2 regions of the Brevibacillus sp. FSL L8-0520 genome follow, and region 2 is predicted to be linked to the other one. Evidence: riboswitches for the same ligand, from Rfam matches in the RefSeq annotation. Region 2 holds a riboswitch; the other holds the start of a gene.
The links. A riboswitch is a leader RNA that binds a small molecule or an ion and turns the genes downstream of it on or off. The one in region 2 is predicted to bind FMN.
Positions count from the first base shown of each region.

Region 1: linked by a shared signal. The riboswitch ahead of NSQ24_RS06010 (ECF transporter S component) and the one ahead of ribD (bifunctional diaminohydroxyphosphoribosylaminopyrimidine deaminase/5-amino-6-(5-phosphoribosylamino)uracil reductase RibD) in region 2 are both predicted to bind FMN.

Region 1 covers NZ_CP150171.1:1,154,063-1,165,560, reverse strand. Annotated here, with positions in the region: gene NSQ24_RS06055 (complex I NDUFA9 subunit family protein) at 1-426, shown strand, start outside; gene NSQ24_RS06050 (DinB family protein) at 593-1,447, opposite strand; gene NSQ24_RS06045 (cob(I)yrinic acid a,c-diamide adenosyltransferase) at 1,847-2,395, opposite strand; gene NSQ24_RS06040 (class I SAM-dependent methyltransferase) at 2,550-3,311, opposite strand; gene NSQ24_RS06035 (M42 family metallopeptidase) at 3,324-4,376, opposite strand; gene bcp (thioredoxin-dependent thiol peroxidase) at 4,415-4,888, opposite strand; gene NSQ24_RS06025 (helix-turn-helix domain-containing protein) at 5,067-5,687, shown strand; gene NSQ24_RS06020 (HAD-IA family hydrolase) at 5,825-6,469, shown strand; gene proS (proline--tRNA ligase) at 6,559-8,025, opposite strand; gene NSQ24_RS06010 (ECF transporter S component) at 8,345-8,950, opposite strand; FMN riboswitch at 9,212-9,364, opposite strand; gene NSQ24_RS06005 (ABC-2 family transporter protein) at 9,627-10,424, opposite strand; gene NSQ24_RS06000 (ABC-2 family transporter protein) at 10,431-11,225, opposite strand; gene NSQ24_RS05995 (ATP-binding cassette domain-containing protein) at 11,218-11,498, opposite strand, start outside.
Region 2 covers NZ_CP150171.1:4,271,359-4,282,856, forward strand. Annotated here, with positions in the region: gene NSQ24_RS21095 (Ger(x)C family spore germination protein) at 1-923, opposite strand, end outside; gene NSQ24_RS21100 (GerAB/ArcD/ProY family transporter) at 920-1,798, opposite strand; gene NSQ24_RS21105 (hypothetical protein) at 1,782-2,003, opposite strand; gene NSQ24_RS21110 (spore germination protein) at 2,007-3,518, opposite strand; gene ribE (6,7-dimethyl-8-ribityllumazine synthase) at 3,654-4,118, opposite strand; gene NSQ24_RS21120 (bifunctional 3,4-dihydroxy-2-butanone-4-phosphate synthase/GTP cyclohydrolase II) at 4,125-5,327, opposite strand; gene NSQ24_RS21125 (riboflavin synthase) at 5,341-6,000, opposite strand; gene ribD (bifunctional diaminohydroxyphosphoribosylaminopyrimidine deaminase/5-amino-6-(5-phosphoribosylamino)uracil reductase RibD) at 6,046-7,161, opposite strand; FMN riboswitch at 7,266-7,416, opposite strand; FMN riboswitch at 7,602-7,752, opposite strand; gene NSQ24_RS21135 (NAD(P)/FAD-dependent oxidoreductase) at 7,838-8,926, opposite strand; gene yunB (sporulation protein YunB) at 9,105-9,824, opposite strand; partial or broken gene NSQ24_RS21145 (aminotransferase class V-fold PLP-dependent enzyme) at 9,883-10,744, opposite strand; gene NSQ24_RS21150 (TRAP transporter large permease subunit) at 10,902-11,498, opposite strand, start outside.

The DNA of each region.
Region 1 (11,498 bases), 2.3 Mb from region 2:
TTCGTCAACATGCTGGCCGATCTTGTCCGTATGCCTGTGACCCCCGTGATTGGAGACGGCTCCTATCTCCTGCAGCCCGTTGCCAGCCAGACAGTAGCAGATGTATTTGTCCAGGCTCTCTCCCGAGAATCTGCTGTCGGACGAATTTTCGAGACGGGCGGACCGGAACCAGTCTCCTATGGAGCGATTCTCGACGCTATTGGCGAAGCCATCGGCAAGCGCAAAGTACGGAAAGTGCATATTCCGCTGGGATTGATGAAGCCGGTCATTAATCTGATGGAAGGTTTCTCCTTCTTCCCGATCACCAATACCCAACTGACGATGCTGCTGGAAGGAAACGCATGCTCGGATACGGAATCGCTGTACGACATATTTGACACAGAGAAAATTCCTTTTTTGCAAGGTATCAAAGCGTACTTGCGCTAAAATGTTAGCGGAATATCAACGGAGATGTTCAAACCTCCTTCCCGCCCGAGAAGACATAAAATACGGCCGGCCACCCCGAACTAAACCGAGGGCAGGCTGGCCATCGTGCTCCTCTCCCCTTTTCAAGATCTCTAACCGCTTTTGGTTCCTTTCATTACCTGGCCTTTTATACTCCATGAACCTTCCGGGTTTCAAGAATTTGCCCGATATGATGCAAAGCATGTCCCATGAGCGGCTCGATCCGCTGGCGAACGGATACGATGTGTCCCGATGACAGAGAGACCGTTCTGTCCATCGCGTCGGGCAGGTGCTTCAACAGGCCGCCGATATGAGAGCGGATCGCGCAAAACAGCTCGACCTCCGCTTGTATGCTGCGATGGGCATAATCCAATCCGGCCGCCCATACGTCAGGGTCGTAAGCATTCCCGTGAAATACCCTCCCTGGCTCCGCCAGAGCGAACTTCACCATCGCCAGCGAGGTTGCGTCCGAGTCTACCATATGTAAAACGATTTGGCGAATCGACCATTTTCCGGGAGCACGGGACAAGTCAAGCTGCTGATCGTTCAGTCCCTCCAGCGCTTTCTTCAGACGAGTCGGGGCTTCGTCGTAAAAGGCTATGATCTGCCCGTCACTCAGATTCCGCCCGCCCCAGAATGTGATCACATAGCCTTCCGGATCAGTCACACTGAGACGTTCCCAGCCCCATTCCGTTTCTACCCATTCCGCATTGTGCTGCTTTTGAGCCAGTACCCGATCGCGATATTCATAAAATGACGAAGGTGCGGAAAGATAGAAGCTCTGTCCAAGGATTGGCTGGTCAAACACTTCCGTCAAATACAAAGAAAGGTCTTTTTGCTCTGTTCCCGCCAGTAAAATCCGCTCACCGCCAGGGGCAATCAAAAATGTCAGCTGCTGCTCTCCCTCCACCTGCTCAACGTCAAATCCCATCAATCTGCGGTAAAATTCCAACTGTTCAGTAAATTTATTCGTCCGCAAGCACTTGTCCGCTTTCTGAAACATACGAATCCCTCCTTTTCAAAAATGGATTGCCTCGGGAAATGTCTGGTTCCCTTTCATGGCTTTAGAAAAGGGATGCAAGCTGCTCTGGATTAGAGAGCAGCCTCATCGGAATTTGCATCGGAATATACGTTACAAGCATGCTGCGACGTCCATCATTTTTGTATCGGACTAGAGCAGAACGCTGCCCGAAAAGCAAGCCGGAATCGGAACCCCGGCGCAAAAGCTTGGTTCAGAAGTCTGGATCGGGAGCCTGGTTCAAAAGCTTCGGTCGAAGCCTACTTCGGAAACCCGGTCGAAAGTATAGTTGAAGTATGGTCAAAAGCATGGTTCGAAAACTGGTTCAGAAGCCCGGACTGGAAGCCCGCATTGAAAGCCTGGACAGGTACACGCCGCCCTTCTCTATTCGTGCAATTGAAGCTCTTCATGCCCTGTCTCGCGATTGACATACCTCGCCACGACAAATAAATAATCGGACAAGCGATTCAAATATTTCACGACAGCGGCGTTTACCTCTTCCTGGTTTGCGACCATTACTGCCTTGCGCTCAGCCCTGCGGACTACGGTGCGGGCTATGTGAAACGCGGCGGCAGCCGGATGCCCGCCCGGCAAAATAAAGTTGGTCAGTTGAGGCAAAGCAGCGTCAAGCTTGTCGATTTCCCCTTCCAAAAAGAGTACATCCTCTTCCTGGATCGGCCATCCCACCTGTTTTCCCACAGGGGTGGCAAGCTCCGCTCCAATGTGAAACAGCTTGGTTTGAATGACGTGAAAAACTTGACGAAGTTCCTTCCATTCGTCCCCGGCAGGCAGGAGAGAAAGTGCAAGGCCAATGCTTGAATTGGCTTCGTCACATGTTCCGTACGCTTCTACGCGATCCGCAAACTTCGGGACGCGAACGCCAAACACCAGTGACGTTTCGCCCTTGTCCCCTGACTTTGTATAAATTTTCACCGTCAGTCCCCCATTCTTCTTATTTCCCCGGAAATCGACACGGGGACATCCCGCTTGCGCTTTATCCATTCGCTCCCTTGAAAGCAGTTCGGTCGCTCGAAAGAAGTTCGCTCCCTTGAAAGCAGTTCGGTCGCTTGAAAGAAGTTCGCTCGCTTTAAAGCAGTTCGGCGACTACTATCAATTCGCTGCTGGAAGAATCGAACGGCTTTTTGTCAAAGGAGCCGTAACGCTGCGTCACCTTGAACCCATTGAGCCGAAGCAAATGGTGCAGCTCGGCGGGGAAGATGTAGCGCAGCGTAAATCGCCCGACAACTCTTTCGGTCACGACACCGTCCGGTGAAGTCCGTTCATAAGTCCGAGTCACCTCGGATAGCTGCTGGAAATGGTCGTAGCGTGTGTAGTCCCACATTGCAACCTCTTCTCCCGTTTCCAATCGGAAAGTGCCGCGGAGCGACATCTTTTCGCTCTCCTCATACAAATGGCTGATTTTGGGCACAAACACATTAAAAACCAGCTTTCCTCCAGGTGCCAGGTGCTTTCGGATGCAAGCCAGCGCCTTCATCTGTTCCTGGATATACAGCAGATGCAAAAAGGAGCGAAACGGGATCATAATCAGTGAAAACGTCTTTTGCAGATCAAAGGAGCGCATGTCTCCCTGGATCAGCCGAAGGCGATCCGCTACACCGTGTTTTTCCGCCTTTTCCTGCGCTCGCTTCAGCATCTCGGACGACAAATCCAGCCCGGTGACGGACAATCCTGCTTCTGCCATCGGTATGCTGGTACGGCCAGTCCCGCATGCCAGATCCAGCACCTCGCCACCTGCATGACGAGCCATATCGAGGTAAAACTCCACGTCACCTGCCATGCCGCGCTGTGTCAAGTCGTAGTAGTCGGCCCAGCGGTACATATCACTCATAGCAAAGTCCTCCTATGCTTGCAGCTCTTCAGACTGGATGTAGGCCAGGACCAGTTTTCCCGTATTCTCCAGCGCCTCTTTGTGTGTTCTTTCATGGGAGTGAGAAGCGTCCACGCCCGGACCGATCAGGCCGTGAACGATGTCGTATCCGGCTCTCAGCGCCGCGCTGGCGTCCGAGCCGTAATACGGATAAATATCGACCTGGTAGTTGAGACCCTGCTCCTCGGCCAGGCGCACCAAATGCTTGCGCAAGCCGTAATGGTAAGGGCCGGAGGAATCCTTGGCACAGATGGACACGCAGTATTCATCTGTCGTCTGTCCGTCTCCGATCGCCCCCATGTCGACAGCCAGATATTCGACCACTTGTGCCGGAACGCTGGAATTGCCGCCATAACCGATTTCCTCGTTGTTGCTGATCAGGAAATGCGTCGTATACGGAAGCTCGATGCCGCTTTCTCCGATATGCTTGAGCACCCCGAACAAAATCGCTACGCTCGCCTTGTCGTCGATATGGCGCGATTTGATAAAGCCGCTCTCGGTAACTGTTACACGCGGGTCAAAGGAGACAAAATTGCCTACGCTGATGCCAAGCGCAGCCACGTCTTCCTTTGTTTTTACTTTCTCGTCCAGCCTGACTTCCATGTTGCTTTCGTTGCGCTCCATTTTGCCAGCTTCCCGGCCATACACATGTACAGATGCCTTGGTCGACAAAATGGTGCCGGTAACAAGTCGGCCGCTGTCTGTCTCAATCGTGCAGTGCTCCCCCTCAATGGCATTGAATTCAAAGCCGCCGATCAAAGCGAGCTTCAGCCGGCCATTGCTCTTGATTTCCTTTACCATCGCGCCCAAGGTATCGACGTGAGCCGTCAGCAGACGATGCTTTTCCTTGTTTTTGCCCGGCAGCGTCGCCAGTACCGCTCCTTTGTTGGTTTTTACATAGCTGACGCCCAGTCGATCGAGCTCGTCTGCCACCCAGGACATCACCTTGCCCGTATTTCCCGATGGGCTTGGCGTGTTGGCCAGTTGGCAAAACGTTTCTACCATATATGCAGTGGACAAAGTCATTATTTGTTCCCCCATTGATTTATTGGTTGTCCCCCGGATTACGGCCTGTGCAGCTCTTCCCGGATAAACGCGAGCACCTCCTGGACGTGCCCTTTTACCTTAACCTTGGGCCAGACCTTGGCGATGTTTCCTTCCGCATCGATGACAAAGGTCGTCCGCTCGATGCCCATGTACTCGCGCCCGTACATCTTTTTCAAGACCCATACGCCATATGCTTCCGCGATCTGATGGTCAGTGTCGGCAAGCAGCGGAAAAGGAAGTTCGTGCTTGGCGACGAACTTGTCATGGGATTTCACATCGTCGGGGCTAATGCCCAGTACGACCGTATTCAGCTTGGCAAAATCGGGATGATAATCCCGGAAATCGCATGCTTCTGTCGTACATCCCGGCGTCATGTCCTTTGGATAAAAATAGAGCACCACATTTTTTCCGCGAAAATCAGCCAGAGAAAGCTCCTGACCGTTGCTCGCCTTGAGGGTAAAATCTGGTGCAGCTTGTCCTGCAGCGACCATTTTTGATCCCGTCCTTCCACTAAAAACTGCTTTTCATTTGGTCTCATTTTACCACAAGCTTACAGCTACTTCATCCGCTTGCACGTTGCGCTTTTGCACAGAAAACGATAATATGGATGGATAGTAATGATAAAGAAATATAAAATTTGCGTAGGTAGCTGGATGGTGAAGAATGGCGATGAAAGAATTTTTTAACGTAACAGACCCGGAAGCCCTCAAATCCCTTGCTATACCAGAACGTGTAAAGATTTTGGAATTGTTTGAGGATCTTGAGCCCCGTACAGCCAAGCAGATTGCAACCGAGCTCGGGGAAAACGCCGCCCGTCTTCACTATCATGTGAAAGAACTTGTGCGCGTAGGCTTGTTGCAGCAGGTAGACACGAGAGTAAAAGGCTCGATCGTGGAAAAGTACTACGAGCCTGTAGCCAAAGTCATTCAGGTGAAGCTGCGGCTGATGATCGAGGAAAACGCACAGCAGCTGAGCGATATCATGTTTACCCCTTTCCGCACGACGGAAAAGGATCTGGTGCGTACGCTCAACCGGTTTGTAGCCAGCGACGTGGATGTGCGCAAGGAGTACAAGGATACGTTCGCTTACAACCTGACTGAATTTTATTTAAGCCAAGAAGAAAGAAATGAATTGGTTGCCGAGATTAGCGACCTTCTCCAAAAGTACAAAGGACTGAAAAATGAAAACGGACGACGGAAGTTTAAGTTCTTTGATGTCTTGTTTCCCGTTACTCCTCCTGACCCGAGTGAAGACGACGAGGACGACGACTTTGAAGACAACGAGGCATGAAAGAACTCATCTTCGCATAAGACTGAACGAACAATCAGAAAACGCAGCAGTATGCTGAAGCTGACCAGTATGCAAAAACAACCATGAAAACCATCCGCTGTGATGGTTTTCTCCATTTTTGACCAAGGAGGCTTACGATGCGCACCATTCTATTCGATTTCGACGGGACCGTAGCCGATACGCTGCCGATGATTTTCAATTCCTTCCGCTCTACCTTTCAGCACTTTCTTCAGCGCCACTACACGGATCAGGAGATCGTCGCGATGTTTGGCCCGCCTGAGATGGGGATTCTGGAAAACATGATTGCCAGCGAGCAATTGGCGGATGCCGTGACCCATTTTTACGACTTCTACGCAGCCGAGCATCAGCGCGTGTCCAATCCGCCGGAAATGATCCGGCTGCTCGACCGCTTGCAGCAAGCCGGCATTTCGATGGGGATTGTCACAGGAAAGGGCAGACGAAGCGCAGATATCTCTCTGAAAGAGTGGGGGCTTGCCCCTTATTTTGATGTGGTGATCGCCGGGGATGAGGTGACAAATCCGAAGCCCGATCCGGAGGGGATTTTGCTTGCGATGGAGCAGCTTGGTGCAACGCCCGAACAGACCATCTACGTCGGCGACAGCAACGCGGATATTATAGCCGGGAAGGCTGCCGGACTGGTGACAGTAGGAGTCACCTGGCTTCCGGTCACGCAAAAAACGGGAGGCTTTCAGCCGGAACCGGATTACGAGTTTACGGATACGGATGCGTTTGCGGAATGGGTATTGGGGCGTCAAAAATAAGACGCCCCCTTTTTCATTTCGTATTTGTTGGTCTAGCTTGGCCGTAAGCGTTCTTTCGTCGGGTTTGATTTTGGCCTGATGGCCTTGCCTTAGTAAGCCCGGGCAAACCAGACCGTGTGCATCGCCTCTTTGCCGCAGCAGATGCATGCGGATTTTTGTGCAGGCGGCTCGAACGGGATGTTGCGGGAGGTGAACTTGGTCTCTTCCTTTACCTTTGCTTCGCAGCCATTGTCGCCGCACCAGCCCGCAAGCACCCAACCCGCGATGCCGTTTTCTTTCTCGGCGGTCTCCGCGTGCTGCTTCAATTCTTCGAGCGTGTTGATCTCCAGATGCGAATGGGCATTGCGGAATTCGACTGCCCGCTGGTACATGTTTTGCTGGATTTCCTCAAGCAGGTTTACGACCGCCTCTACTGCATCCGCAAGCGGAGCCGTGATCTTTTCCCCGGTATCGCGGCGGGCCAGAATGACCTGACCGTTCTCGACATCGCGCGGACCGATTTCCAGACGGATCGGAACGCCGCGCATCTCCCATTCGTTGAATTTCCAGCCGGGAGTCTCCTCGCGCAGGTCAGCCCGGACCCGTACGCCTGCCGCTTTCAACTGATCAAAGAGCGGATCGAATGCTGCCATCACCCTTTCACGCAGCTTTGGCGGTCCAACCGGAATCATCACGACCTGCGTAGGCGCTACACGAGGCGGCAGCGACAGCCCCCGGTCGTCCCCGTGCACCATGATCATCGAGCCGATCAGGCGGGTAGAGGTCCCCCAGGATGTCGTATGCACGTATTTGAATTGATTGTCGCGGTCCAAGTACTTGATCTCGAAGCCCCGCGCAAATTTTTCTCCCAAATAGTGCGAGGTGCCGGCCTGTACGGCCTTGCCGTCCTTCATCATCGCTTCGATGGAGTAGGTGTCGACAGCTCCAGCAAACCTCTCGCTCGGCGTCTTTTGCCCCTTCCAGACCGGGATCGCGAGCAGTTCCTCCACGACCTCGGCGTAAATGTCCAGCATCTGCATCGTTTCCTGACGGGCTTCCTCCTCTGTGGCATGGGCGGTGTGTCCCTCCTGCCACAAAAATTCGGAGGTGCGCAGGAACGGCATCGTCCGCTTTTCCCAGCGGAATACATTTGCCCACTGATTGATGAGTACCGGCAAATCTCTGTAGCTTTGAATCCATTGACTGTACATATGGCCGATCATCGTCTCCGAGGTCGGCCGCAGCGCAAGGCGCTCCTCCAACTGTTCCCCCGCAGCTTCCGTAACCCATGGCAGTTCCGGGTTGAAGCCTTCTACGTGCTCTTTTTCCTTCTGAAAAAAGGATTCGGGAATCAGCATCGGAAAATAGGCATTGCGGTGGCCGGTTTCCTTGAACCGCTTGTCCATCGCCTCCTGGATCCGCTCCCACAGCTCAAATCCGTCCGGCTTGAAAACGATACAGCCGCGCACAGGCGTATAATCCATCAGATCCGCTTTTTTGATCGTGTCGATGTACCAGCGCGAAAAGTCTTCAGACTGCGGCGTGATTTCTTTGACAAATGCTTTTCCTTCTTTCAATGCCCTTCACTCCTTCATGAGCTTCTTTTCAAAAACGCAAAAAACCCCCATCCCAAAAAGGGACGGGGGAAACTCTCCCGCGGTACCACCCTGATTGACCGCTGCTGCCACAAGCATCTGCGATCCGCTCTGACCCGTTAACGGAGGGAATCCGGCATGGCTCGTCGCCAGCAGCTCCAGGATGGGGAGCAGGTACATTTGTGCATCGACCTTTCAGCCAAGGGCCGACTCTCTGCGCCACATTCGCTACCTGCGGGTCCTTTCACAGCCATTTTCGCCTGTTTCTTGGGCAATATGGTAGCAGACCCGCCGGGCAATGTCAATTTCTTGCATAAAGGCTGAGTCTCGGTGCCAGCTTCACGTAGAGCGGATAAGCGACTACGGAGACCATGATTCCTTTTATCAGGTTAAACGGCACGATGCCGTACAGGATCAAAGACCATACGCTCTCAGCCTGGAATTGCGCGACCAGCTGCTCCAGCGACACCTGATACAAAGCCGCATAGGCGGGCAGCAGGAAGTAGGCGTTGGCTACCGCCATGACAGCCGTCATCAGTACAGTACCGATAGCAAGACCGGCCATGAAGCTCATTTTCCCCTGTTTCATCCGCTGCAGCCAAACCGCTGCGACGATGAAGCTCGCACCCGCCACTACGTTGGCCAGCTCGCCGATCAAAAGGCCGTCCGTATTTTTAAACAGCATGTGCAGCGCATTCTTCATCACTTCGACGATAACGCCTGCCATTGGGCCGTAGAGCAAGGCGCCGATCAATCCGGGCAGCGTACTGAAATCGAGCTTCAAAAACGTAGGCATGAGCGGCACCTGAAATTCCAGGTACTGCAAGACAAATGCGACCGCCGCCAGCATGGGAATCGTCACCAGCCGCTGCGTCGCTTGCGATGTGGGAATCGCGGTTCCTTTCATCTGTACCATCTCCTCATTGGTTTCTTCCTTCTTGAGGAATGGCAACAGCATACACCCGGACGTGCCCGCGTTCGGTCCTTGCACAGCAAAAAGCCCTGAGAAACAACATCTCCTCAGGGCTTTGGCACACATGCAAAGACAACGAAACAGACCTGTGCTCTTAAAAAAGGGTACGTAAACAGAAGGGCCGAAAAGCGGCACCCAGCCCGTCGTGCAATACCCATGCACAAGCAAACAAGCACGCACAGCGTACGTACTGTCGTCATCCTTCTCCCATCCAGACTGTACTGTCGGCTCTGGATTTGCACCAGATCCTGCACTCCGGAAGCTTTCGCATCGCGGAGGCTCGCGGGCTTACGCGCTTTTGGCGCGATCACCGCCGGTCGGGAATTTCACCCTGCCCCGAAGGAATGTATGTGATTTTACATGGATATTATACAGTGCCGCACTCGGATTTGACAATGCTGGAAGTGTTCCCTGCTATGGTCGTTGCGAATCTCCTGCGTAGCTCCCATCGCTTTTGGGAAACCTGCCGCAAATTTCGGCTATCATTTGCGGAGCAAACATGATCAGCCAGGGGAACATAGCGAGGTAGAAAGAAAGCAATTTTTCCCAATACGACAAAAGCATGCAAAAACCCTCCCCCAAGACGGAGGAGGGTCAGGCAGCAAGCCGATTACGACCCTGCTCCGCTGTATTTGCGCACACCCCAGTTCCAGACGACCAGTCCGATGCTGAAAAAGACGATTCCCACGACGGGAGTAAACGCCGCATACGCGTACCACGTTTCCTTGCGGAGAAAATACGCCGCCGGATACACGCCGACAAAGGCAAAGGGCAGCACGTACGTGAGCACAAACCGGATTACCTTGTTGTACACGTCGACCGGGTAACGCCCATACTGCTGAATATTCCAGATCATCGGCGAAATCCCTGTCCGGGAATCGGAGAAAAAGCTGATGGCCGCAATGGCCGTGTAGACCCCGCCATAGATCAGCATGCCGCTGACGACGAGACCGACAAACAGGAACGGGTCGTACCACGTAAAGGACAAATCCAGCTGAATAGCCGCATAGCCCATAATGATCAAACCGGTGATGACGCCAAAAATCCGGTCCGGTGCGATCGACTCAAGACAGACCTGTGCGAGATTGTGCAGCGGCCTGGTCAGGACGCGGTCCATCTCTCCGCGAATAATGTACCGCTCGTTGAAATCCCAGAAGCCGAAAAACATCGAAAACAGCGCGTACGGGATGAGGAAAAAGCCGTAAATGAAAATAATCTCGTCGCGCGTCCAGTCATTGAGCAGCGGCACGTGCTGAAAGACGACGACGATAAACACGAGGTTGATCAGCTCATTGATCAGATTGGACACGAGCTCCCCGAAAAAATCAGTCCGGTACGCGAGACGCGTTTTGAAATACTGTCCCAAATAAGTGGCAAAAATGCCCAAGACATGCTTGATTTCACCCATTGCTTCTTATCCTCCCTGCACGACCAGCTTGGTCTGGGCTCTGCGCCACAAGACGAAGATCGGGATGAGAATGACCGCGACCCAAATCGCCTGGAATCCGATCATTTGCCACGCGCGGGACGCCGGTATAGCCCCGGTGAAGATGACGCTGGGATAATAGTTGATCGCCTGAAACGGCAGATATCCCATCAGCGTCTGGGCCCAGCCGGGGAAAAAGCTGATCGGCAGCACCAGGCCGGAAAGAAGGTCGACGACTACCCGCTTGGCCCGCATCATCCCGTCATTGCGGAAGAGGAAAAAGGTAACGAGACCGGTCAACAGATTCAACTGCGTGTTGATGACAAACGCGAACATCAGGCTGAGCAGATACATGCCCCACGCTTCGGGCGTGCTCGGGAATTGAAACGGAATGAACAGGCTGATCAGGAAAATGCCCGGCGCGGCGAAAAACAGCATGCGGAAAATCCCTTCGCCGAATGCCTGCGCCGTCTTGACCGAGAGATAATTGTAGGGGCGGATCATCTCGATCGCCACTTTTCCCTCCCGGACCTCCTGCGCCATCTCCATGTCGATGTTATTGAAATAAAACGCCCGCGACATCCAGGCGATGGCGACATACGCCGTCATCTGCTCTACCGAAAGACCGCCGAGCTGCTGCTGTCCGCCGTAAATCGCCCCCCAGAGGAAGTAGTACGCCCCGATGTTGATCGCGTAGATGATGATGCCGCTGTAGTAGTTGACGCGATACGCCAGCAAGGTCAGAAAGCGGATGCGGATCAGTTCCAGGTAAAGCTTACCCATGGCTGACTACCTCGCTGTCTGTAGAGTAGATATTGCGGACGATGTCCTCCGTGCTCGCTTCCATAATTTTGACGTCGCTGATGTCAAACGAGGCCATCACGGTGGACAGGACGAACGGCAGCATTTCCTGGCTGCGCGACACTTTTACGCGCAAAGCAAAGTCGTTTTCCCGAATGATCTCACAGGGCAGCTCGCCGAGGACAGTCCGCAGCTCTTCGGCTGACGTCCGCTTTTTGAACTGAAAGGCCACTTCCGTCCCATTTCCCCATTTTT
Region 2 (11,498 bases):
CTGGTGATTTCACTGCGCTCCGAAGGGTCCTCCAGATTTCGCGCACCCGTATACCCGAACAGGATGCCGCGAACCTCGACCGCAACATCCACGACTGGCTTGTTGAGAGCCCCGTTGCTGCGCACCTTTGAATGGGAGCGGATAATATCAAAGACTAGCTGTGACCTTTTTCCGGCAGCGTATTCATCTTCGATTATGAAACTGATGGAGGGAAGATGCCTGCGTCCCTTTACCATCTGTATGAATCGCCCTTCCCTTTGCGAAAGGGTACCAACCATATGCTCTCCCCGAAAAGCCGCAACCCCTGAAATGACGATTTCCCCATCTTCCTTTTTCAAATACGGAAGCTCGGGATCGCTCACCTGATTGGTCAGCATGAAAACAAGGTCGTGAAGCGTGGCAAAGGACGTGAACGCCGTCTCCTCTCTGGGACGCAAAAGATTGTTCAGATACGTATTGATCTCCGGCTTGTTTTCGTACTTGCCTTTGATGACATCCTCCGCCTTGCCACCCACAACAGCCACGACCACATTCTCTCCGACGGCCGGATTCCGGTAGAAATCCAGGATCGTCTCGCGAAGCCCCCATTCGCGGACGAATTTTTCGCCAAACAGGATCACCCTTAATTGGGAAAGCGATATGGTTCGATCCGCCTTGCTAGACAGCATAATCGTCGCTTCGCTCGGGATTTTGCTGACCGCTGCATACAACTGTGTACTTTCCTTTTCTTTCTCCGAGGGTACTGGTACAGAAACGGATACCTTCATATGCTTCTTGTCGACATAGTCGATACCCATGACACCGATCAGGGCCATATCTTCGAGCGTCGGCTTCTCGATCTCGGGAGCGCATCCGCTTCCAGACAGCGCACAAACGGCCAGCAGCGGCCCGAACATCAGCCTTCTCCATCGCGCGCTTTTCACAGCGTGTCTCCTCCCCGCTTTTCCCGAATGGCATGCAATAGCAGAAGCACCAACGGCCAGAGGATGACCCCGTAAGCAAAGTAGATGCTTCCATTTCCATACAATAAAATTTCCATGGGGATCGGAAGCGGACCGCGGACGCTGAAATATACGATTATGGTCGCGATGTACAAGTGCAGGACACTGTTTTTTCTCCTCCACCGGTCTATGCCTTTTTTCGCCATCCACAGATAGCCAGCGCCTGTTGAAAGAACTAAAAACACCCAGAGGCCAATCCCGAGATTCTCCACTCGCTCTATGAAGGACAGCTCCACGGCCTTGAACAGATTCAGAATGGGATAAACGACTTGCGTAACCTGCCATACCGAAAAATAGCTGACACTGGCAATGAGGACGAACACATAGATAGCGCAGACAACCCACAGCCCAATCGATGCGTGCCTGAAGACTTGTTCCTTCTTTTGCACGTAGGGGTAATAAAAAAGGATGAGCTCGTAACCGAGGAAACTGAAGAACCCATTATGGACTCCTGCAACGATCTCCATGACATTTACCTGAAACAGCGGGAAAATATGCATGATGTTCCCTTTTTGAAACCCCCACTGCAGGTAATACAGCATCCAAAAAGTAAAAAAGAAGGTCAAGATGCAAAAACGGGCGATCGCTTTGATCCCCCCGAGAGAAATATAGATCATGACCGAAAGCAAACCCAAGAGCGGATACGTGATTGTCGACGTATTCAGCATGGATGTTTGCACCAGTCTGATATAGCCAGCAGAGATGGACGCCACCATGAGCAAGCCGTAAACAATCAGGACACCGTTCACTGCGTAGCCAAGCCATTTTCCAAGAAGCTTTTCATTGATGACAAACAAAGTGTCGCCAGGGCCTGCAAAGAGCCACCATGGGAATAAGCGTCAAGTGTGCTAGGAGGCACATCACTACCGGCATCCACCATTGATCGTATCCAAGCATGCTCAGGCTGTGCGGCAAGGTCAGCAGATTCATGCCCACAATCACGTTGATGATCAAAAACGTGACATGGAACGGATTCAATTTTTCAAGCTTCCCTTTATCCATCGGCTACTCCTCGTCTATGGGAAAAATCTGCTTTTTCTTGGCGTTCGCCATTCCGCTCCGAAATGCGATGAATTTAAATGGAGTACGCAGCAAACTGTTAAAGACATCGCTCCAGACGCGTGGAATACCTGTGCTCATATAAGGCGTACCGAGCGAGGTCAGATTGAGCAAGTGGGCAAACATCAGAGCAAGCATCAACATTTGTCCGTACATCCCCAAGAACCCGGCCGACAGAATAAATCCGTAGCGAACCAGCCGAATGGCATTGCTCATGAGGAAGTTAGGGGGGACAAAGGACAGAAGAGCAGAGACGGACACGAGAACGATCAAGATATTGCTGGCAAGGCCCGCCTGTACGGAGGCGGTCCCGATCACGATACCCCCGACAATACCGATCGTCTGGCCGATTTTGGTCGGCATGCGTATTCCGGCCTCACGGAGAATTTCGATGACAAGCTCGATGATCAGCACCTCGATTACAGGCGGAAACGGCACTCTGTTGCGCGATTCGGATAAAATCGTCAGCAGTGGCGGGGGCAGCATTTCCGGGTGATAGGTTAATACCGAAACATAGCTGGAAGTGAGCAAAACGGTCAGGAAAAGTCCCAGGAAACGGATCATCCGCAGCAGGCTGGCTGTCGACCAGCGGTTGTAAAAATCCTCCGGGCTGCTGAATAACTCGAAAAAAGCAGCGGGACAAATGGCCGCTTCCGGACTTCCGCTCAAAATGAGCAAAATGCGCCCATCCAGCAAAGCCGCCGCCGCATTGTCCGGCCGTGTGGTGAGTCCAAACTGGGGAAATGGCGAATAAGGCTTGTCCTCCAGCATCTGCTTCAAAATCGGCATCCCGACAAAGCCGTGATATTCCGTATTTTTAATTCGTTCCTGAACGCGAGTGATATTTTCCGGGTTGGCGATGCCTTCTAGGTACAGGATGGCTACTTTGTTTCTGGATTGAGTCCCGATGCTATGTACCTCGATTTTCAGGTCAGGGTTTGCGATCCGGCGGCGAATCAGCGAGAGATTCACCTCAAGCATTTCCACAAATGAATCCTGCGGACCAAGCACCGTCGATTCCGTCTCCGGCGGGCTGATCGTACGGTGCGGCGCTTTGAATGTATTTACCTGCAGCACCTCGTCCCGCTCGGGAAAGATGAGAATCGTATGTCCACGCAGCAGGTTGTCCGTTATCTTCATTTCCTCATCGGGATTGACCAACTGGCCCAAGGGGAGGGCTCGCACAGGGCGGCGCCCGTCTTCTCGCTGAAGAGGAAGAAGGATGCTCTCGTAAATATTGGACTCATCTACCAAGGTATTCAGAAAGTAAACCTCTACAGGTTCATCGTTCATCGACAGATGGAGAACTGTAAAATCATCCACGTTTTGCATTCGCGCTTGCAGCAAGGCTCGGACCTTGTGTGCAGCCTGTTTTGGGCGCCTTTTCGCAGAATGGCCAGAACCGGGACGTGTCAGTACCTTGTCAGCGTTCTTTCTCCACCACGCTTTTACATCCATGGATCCCGCCCCCTGTGCACAGGAAAATCCTTCTTACTTTGCCCATCCCTGGTCAAATTATCCAAAAGGAAAGCGGGGACGATGCGCCCTCGCGCCTGCCCCCGCTTTTGCTTTGCCGTATAGGATACCCCTATGTCAAGCAAATTGCCGGCTCAGATTTGCCATTTCGATGGCTGCCGAAGCCGCTTCCCAACCTTTGTTGCCTGCCTTGGTCCCCGCTCGTTCGATCGCCTGCTCGATCGAGTCGGTCGTGAGTACGCCAAAGATAACGGGAATCCCCGTATTCAGCGAGACCGATGCTACCCCTTTGGCGCATTCGCTGCACACGTAATCAAAGTGCGGAGTGGAACCGCGGATGACCGCTCCCAGGGTCACGACTGCATCGTACTTTCCGGACTCCGCCATCTTTTTGGCGATCAGCGGGATTTCAAATGCCCCCGGCACCCAGGCAACCTCTACCGCGTCTTCCTCGACACCGTGCCGCTTCAATGCATCGAGAGCGCCACCGACGAGCTTGCTGACAATCAGCTCGTTAAATCTCCCTGCGACAATCCCGACACGCAAGCCAGTTCCGATCAAATTTCCTTCCCAATGTTTCATGATCCTTCACTCCCCTGCAAACTGGAGCAGATGGCCCAGTTTGTCCTGTTTTGTGTGCAAATACTTTTCATTTTCGGGATGCTCCGGCATTTGCAGCGGAACCCTTTCGGCGACCTGCATTCCATAGCCGGAAAGGCCGCGAATTTTGCGCGGATTGTTCGTCATCAGCCGCATCTGCTTTACGCCCAGATCGAGCAGAATTTGCGCCCCGATCCCGTAATCGCGAAGATCAGCGGGAAAACCGAGCTTTTTGTTGGCTTCCACTGTATCATAGCCCTGCTCTTGCAGCCGGTAAGCCTTCAGCTTGTTGATCAGTCCGATGCCCCTGCCCTCCTGGCGCATGTAGAGAACGATGCCTCGGCCCTCGGCCTCGATCATGCGCAGGGCAGCATGCAATTGCGGGCCGCAATCGCAGCGATGCGAACCGAATATGTCCCCGGTCAGGCACTCCGAATGGACCCTTACCAGGACGGGCTTGCTGCTGTCAATCTCTCCTTTTACAATCGCCACATGCTCCTTGCCGTCCAGTTCATTGGTGTAGGCGACAATGCGAAAATCCCCGAAGGCGGAAGGCAGCTTGGCCTCTGCTTCGCGCTTTACCAATCTTTCATGCTGCATGCGGTACTCGATCAGGTCGGCAATCGTGATCAGCTTCAGCTCAAACCGCTTGGCGATCTCGATCAACTGCGGAAGGCGAGCCATTGTCCCGTCCTCGTTCATGATTTCGCAGATGACGCCAGCCGGCTTCGCTCCGGCCAGCCTGGCCAGGTCGACTGCTGCCTCGGTATGTCCTGCGCGCCTCAGCACGCCTCCTGCTTTGGCGATCAAGGGGAAAATATGTCCCGGACGGCGAAAATCGTCTGCGCCTTTGCTCTCGTCCAGCATGGATTGCACCGTATGGGAGCGCTCATGCGCAGAAATGCCTGTATGCGTCCCAGTTTCATCGATAGAGACCGTGAAGGCAGTGCCTTGGCGATCCGTATTTGCTTCCACCATGGGAGCCAGCTTCAAGCGTTCCGCATGCTCTTGTGTGACAGGGACGCAGATCAAACCGCGTCCGTGCATTGCCATAAAATTGATCATCTCCGGCGTTGCCGCTTCGGCCAGGCAAACGAAATCGCCTTCATTCTCCCGATCCTCGTCATCCACGACGATGACAGGGCGGCCGCTTCGCAAAGCCTCAATCGCCTCTTCAATGGTATGAAACATCGTTGTTCCCTCCTTAAGCGAAGCCGTGTTCCTGCAAAAAAGCCAGGTTCAGGCCTGCTGGTGCTTTCTGTTGTTCGCCCGGAGTCCTGCCGCCAAGCAGCCTCTCCACGTATTTGGCGATCACATCCGTCTCCAGATTGACCGGATCGCCGACCTGTTTTTCCAGCAGATTGGTCTGCTTGAGCGTATGCGGAATGATCGAAACGGACAGGCTCTCCTCGTCAACGGCCACTACGGTCAAACTGATGCCGTCTACAGTGATCGAGCCGCGCGGCACTACGTAGCGAAGCAGGTGCGGTTTCGCCTGGATCGCAAATCGCACCGCATTGCTGTCCGTTTTTTTGGAGAGGATTTTTCCTGTGCCGTCTACGTGGCCCAAGACCAGATGGCCGCCGAGACGATCTCCGAGCTGCAGCGCCCGCTCCAGGTTGACACGCATCCCCGGCTTCAGGCTGGACAGGGCCGTCACCCGCCACGTTTCCGGCATGACATCTGCCTGAAAGCGGTTCGCGGAAAACGAGGTGACCGTCAGACAAACGCCGTTGACAGCGATGCTGTCACCCAGGCGAACATCCTCCAAAACGGCCGCGGCCCGTATCGTCAGCTTGCTGGACCGCTCGGTGACCGCAATGGAATCTACTGTACCTACTTCTTCAATCAATCCGGTAAACACGGCTTCCCCTCCTATCATTTGCAGCCCGCATTCCTGCGCGTTTCGCTATTCGCTGGCTCCATCCGGCCATACCGGATAGCCGGTAATGCAAAGATCGCTTCCTCCGATCGGCTCGACATCCACGTCCGCCAGAGAGATGGCTTCCCCCATATGAGCTGCGCCCAGTCCCCCGTAGGGAGCAGGCGCCCCCTGTCCGCCGATCAGCTTGTAGGAGAGAAAATGCACGACCTTTTGAATGGCCCGTGCCTGCAAAAAAGAGCCGTTGACCGCCGCTCCGCCTTCGACAAACAGAGAAGTGATCCCTCTTTCCCCCAGCACCGCAAGCACCTGCTCGACTGTTACGCGCCCTTCCAGTCTCACAATCTCGGCCCCGTGGCTCTCGAGCTCTTTTTGCCTGCCGATGGGTGCGTCATCCGCTGTGAAAACGAGCGTCGGCGCCTTGCCGTCCCGTATCACGCGGGCTTCCGAAGGGGTCCGCAGCTGGTTGTCGAGAATGACACGAAGCGGCTGCTTTCCCCTGGCTATTCCCTGTTGGCGGGCCGTGAGCTCAGGGTCGTCCGCGAGCACTGTCTGAACCCCAACCAAAATAGCATCGTGCTCTCGCCGTAGCTGATGGACCTGCTGGCGGGCCTCTTCACCCGTAATCCAGCGGCTGTGCCCCGTATGCGTAGCGATTTTCCCATCCAGCGAAGCTGCCGTTTTGACGGTCACAAACGGTGTTTTCGTCGTGATGAAATGGAAAAAGACTTCGTTTGCCTTCTTCGCCTGTGCTTCTCCCACTCCCACTGTTACTTCCACACCCGCCTGTCTGAGGCGAGCGATTCCTGTACCGGCGACAAGCGGATTCGGGTCCGCCACTGCAACCACTACTCGCTTGATGCCGGCTTCAATGATCGCATTCACACAAGGAGGGGTTCTCCCATGATGACTGCAAGGTTCCAATGTGACGTAAAGCACGGCATCTTTCGCATGCTCACCAGCCATCCGCAGTGCATGCACCTCGGCATGTGGTTCACCCGCTTTTACGTGAGCGCCCATCCCCACGACTGCTCCGTCCCGGACGACAACGGCTCCCACTACCGGATTGGGACTGGTTTGTCCTCTTGTCGCCCTCGCCAAGTCCAGTGCCAACGCCATATACGACAAGTCATTTCCTGACATGAGTTCCTCTCCTCCCCAATGAAAAATGCCCTCGAAGCACGCTTCAGGGCATTGGGAAAGAAGCCTCTCGTTTTTCTGTTTTTTCACAGAGAAACGAAGGCCACATGCACCTTCTCCCATCCGGACTGTAACCGTCGGCCTTGGATTTTCACCAAGTCAGTCGCTCATGGCTTCAGCCATGGGCGAGTCGCGGGCTCAGACGCTGCTTTCGTCATTACCGCCGGTCAGGAATTTCACCCTGCCCTGAAGGTCATCTATTCAGTTGCTGCCGAGCCGCCAGCCCGCAATCACGAGCCAGGAGACTACCAAGGCATGTCTCCTACTTCCTGTCGCGCGAGTCGCCATCACCCTTTCCCAATAAAAAATGCCCTTGAACAAGTTTCAGGGCATAGAAGAAGAAGCCTTTGGTGCTCGGTTTTTTAAACAAAGCCAAAGACTATAGCCACCTTCTCCCATCCGGACTTTACCGTCGGCCTTGGATTTTCACCAAGTCAGTCGCTCACGAAATATCTTTCATGGGCGAGTCGCGGGCTCGGACGTGCGTTCGTCATCACCGCCGGTCGGGAATTTCACCCTACCCTGAAGGTTGGATAATCAGTTGCTTGCATTATAACACGTTTTTTTACAAGCACTACACTTTTTTATTGGAAGTCGGCAGTTTCCCTCCTGTCGGCAACTACCGCTTTGTCATCCATGGTCGCAAGGCAAAAGCAAGCCAGCGCAAAGCATTGAAAGATTTGCCCTGCAAAATGCTCTCTCCCCACCTGCTTCCCAAGACAGGGACGATTCTGTCCAAATCCTCATTGTCCAGCCTCTCCACTGCCCTGCGTAAAACCAGTGAATTCTCGTAACTGCGCCGTAAAGGCTGCGTCAATTCTTCATAAGCGCCCTTGCCGCATATATCATACGCTGCATATATGCCTGTCAACAGCGCCGTGAATTGGCCAAATCCCAAGAAGGGCATCAGTGCGCCAAAGCAGTTTCCGACAAAAAACGTATTGCCAATCCTCGCCCTGCGGCAGATGCCGATCGGGTATCCGGTCACATGAAAGTGACTGGTAATCCTGAGCGGCTGACGCAGGTCCCGGCAAACCCGCTCGTAAAATAAACCCCAGCGCTCGTCGACATCAAGCCGGTCATTCTCTGGATAGTCGGGGTAGGCCATGACCAGGTTCGCTTCCGTGTCCGAAAGCGGGAGCAAATAGCCGTATCCCTTTTCCATATAGCTGTAATCCAGCCATGCACAAGGCGTGTACCTGTCAAAGTCTCCGGTTACCATTGCACCTTTTAGCGACACGGTCAGGTCTGTCCGGAAGTTATGCATTTTCCTTGTGTACTCCCCGTCTCCTGTGGCGACTACTACGTGCGTGTACTCCATCAGCAATTCCTCGTATGTCGCTTTGGACCGGTACTGGATGGCACTTTTTACCTGCCGGCCGAGCTGCCTTTCAAAAGCGTGCTCATGTCTGCCGCGGTAATTGATAAATCCCAGACTTCCTTCGATTTCCGCCTTTTGGCTCTGCGAGAACACCAGCAGCCTTTGGATGCTCGCAGTCGGCTTGAGGTAAATGCCGTTTTTCTCCGCGAAAAAGGCAACCGGATCCGTAATCGGCTTTTGCAAAATGGAGAGCATGGATTCAGCGTTCACAAAGCGGTCGCCTAACCGCTCCCTCACTTCGAAAACGGCGGGCGATATTCCGTGTTTTTCAAGTGTGATCGCGCAGGCCAAGCCTGACAGACCGGCGCCCATAATCGCAACCTTCACGCTTTCATCATCCGTTCGTCTGTTTTCCTAACATTCTTGACGAACCGACACCTTTTATTCCCTCTATCAGTTTCCTCCCTGGAATCTTCCTCCTCCATGTTTTGGAAATGCCCAAACGAGCACTCCCCGAAGCAACGGGAACGTGCTCGTTTTTGTAGCAGCCGCCTGTTTGGCTCTTTTACGGCTGCCTGGATACGTCTTCCGGTCTGGGCACATCCGGCTTTCCTTCCGGATTGTTGTACAAGTACTGAGGCACATCGCCAATGATCAGCGAATGGGTAATGGGAATCTTCGTCGTGATCGTCTTCTGGTCGGTGGCAAAAGGAATCACGATGCGCAAGTCCACTTCAACAAAAATGTAGACGGTTGCCAGGACCATATTGATGCCGGCCTCGGTCAATTCCGTCTCCAGCTTCGTCTTGACAGATCCGATCGGCACAAACGTCACCGGCAGATCCGGACCCATTTGCGCCAAAAAACTGCTGCCTGTCGCCAGCCCCAAAGGGATATAGCGGTCTACCTTTTCCTCTTCAAACTCCCTCAGCCGGTTCTGTACGCGGGAGGTGGTCTCCCCTACGATCCGGGCATACTCCTTGAAGTTGAACTGGTACGCCTGGATTCTCCCCTGATTGTCTTTTTCAATTTTGACGATCTGGTTGAAATCTACCCCTTGCTGGGCAATCCGCTTGGTGACCGCATCTGTAATCGCTTGTTTGGCCAACTGCTCGGCTTTTTGGGTTGCGAGAATCTTCAGCGTCGGTTCCAGGCGTTTTTCGATAAAAAACAAAAATTGAATGCTCATCGCCAAAAAAATGACCAGTGCGATAAAAAACGCTTTCGAACGAGAAAGCGGGTTCCTCCACCGCCGACGGGGTCGAAACACGGCCACGCCCGTCACCTCCCAGTTGGTACATCCTATGGCTGGGAGGCGCAAAAAATACGTAACCAAAAAGGAGTTATGACGGAATTTCGTATACATCCAGCGCGGCTTGCAGAGCTTCTCCGCGATGAACCTTCGCTCCCATGCGGATCAGCACCGCCTCAAGACCTGCCAACACGTGCAGGACATTCTTTTTCCGGCAACTGAAGCCCATCGTGCCGATGCGCCAGCATGCCCAGGTCAAAGTAGTTGCTGCGGATCCTCCGCTCTGACGGCTCAGAGAGATTCCCCGCCAGCCCGCGCTCCACGCTTTTTCTTTCCTGGATAATTCGCTCAGCCCGCTCATTGTAGGTGATCGGAGCCATTCCAGCGGGAACGGACAAGCACTTTTGCGTTCCGCCGACGACCGCATCGAGCATCCACCCGTCCGTATCGACAGGCGATCCCCCGAGCGTAGCCACAGCGTCTACCACGAGCAGCGCCTCCCGCTCTCGGCACGCATGTCCGACCCGGGCTAGCGGCTGCATGCAGCCGGTCGAGGTTTCGCCGTGCACGATCGCTACAATTTTCGGGCGGACGCGGTCCATTTCCCTGATGATCTTCTCTTCATCAAACACTTCGCCCCACGGCGCTTCCATGGTGTGCACCTCCGCACCTGAACGCTGGGCAATCTCCGTCAGAAGATGGCCAAATCGACCGTAGATGGGAACGAGCACTTTGTCGCCCGGTTCGATCAGGCTGCACAGCACGGCCTCAAGCCCCGAGCGGGAAGTCCCGTCGATCGGATACGCCCACTGATTGCGAGTGCAGAACAATTCTCGCAGCATTTCCATCACGCGATTCATCATATCGGTAAATTCGGGATCAAACTGCCCCAGTACAGGAGTTGCCATAACCCTCAATACCCGCGGGTCTACCTCAACCGGACCCGGAGTCATGATCGTGCGAAGCGACGGGTTTACTTCCTTCCATCTGCTCACTTGTTTACCCTCCTCGGCTTTTCTATTGTTCCTATTGTTTTTCGTTTTGCCGTCTGTTTCCCCTGCATAGCAAAAACCCTCTGAACCAATAAGGTACAGAGGATTTCTGCTCGTTCTATTTCACGCCGTCGATAAACCCGAGCGACAGCCACGGGAAGACAGCGAGCAGCACAATGAACAAAACCATGATAACCGCATACGGCGCGGCGCCCCGAACGATTGTGGATATCGGCGACGACGGGTCTACGCCTTTGAGCACGAACAGGTTGAGTCCGACCGGCGGCGTAATCAACGCCAGCTCCATGTTGACGACCATGATGATGGCAAACCAGATCGGGTCGAATCCCAGCGCTGTGATGATCGGATACAGGATCGGCAGCGTAATGACGAGAATGGATACCGTCTCCAAAAAGCAGCCCAGAACGAGCAGCAGGATATTGATGAGAATGAAGACGACCCATTTGGAAACAGGCAGGCTTGTCGCCATTTCGGTCATGGCCTGCGGGATTTGCAGCGATGTCAGGATAAAGCCGAACAGCATCGCCCCCACGATGATAAACAAAATCATCGCATTGGTTGCCACCGTCGAGAGCAATATTTTCTTGATGTTGTCCCAGGACAGGCTGCGATACACGAGTCCGGCTACGAGTGCGCTGAAGACGACACCGGCAGCAGCGGCTTCTGTCGGGGTAAAGATACCGGAGTAGATGCC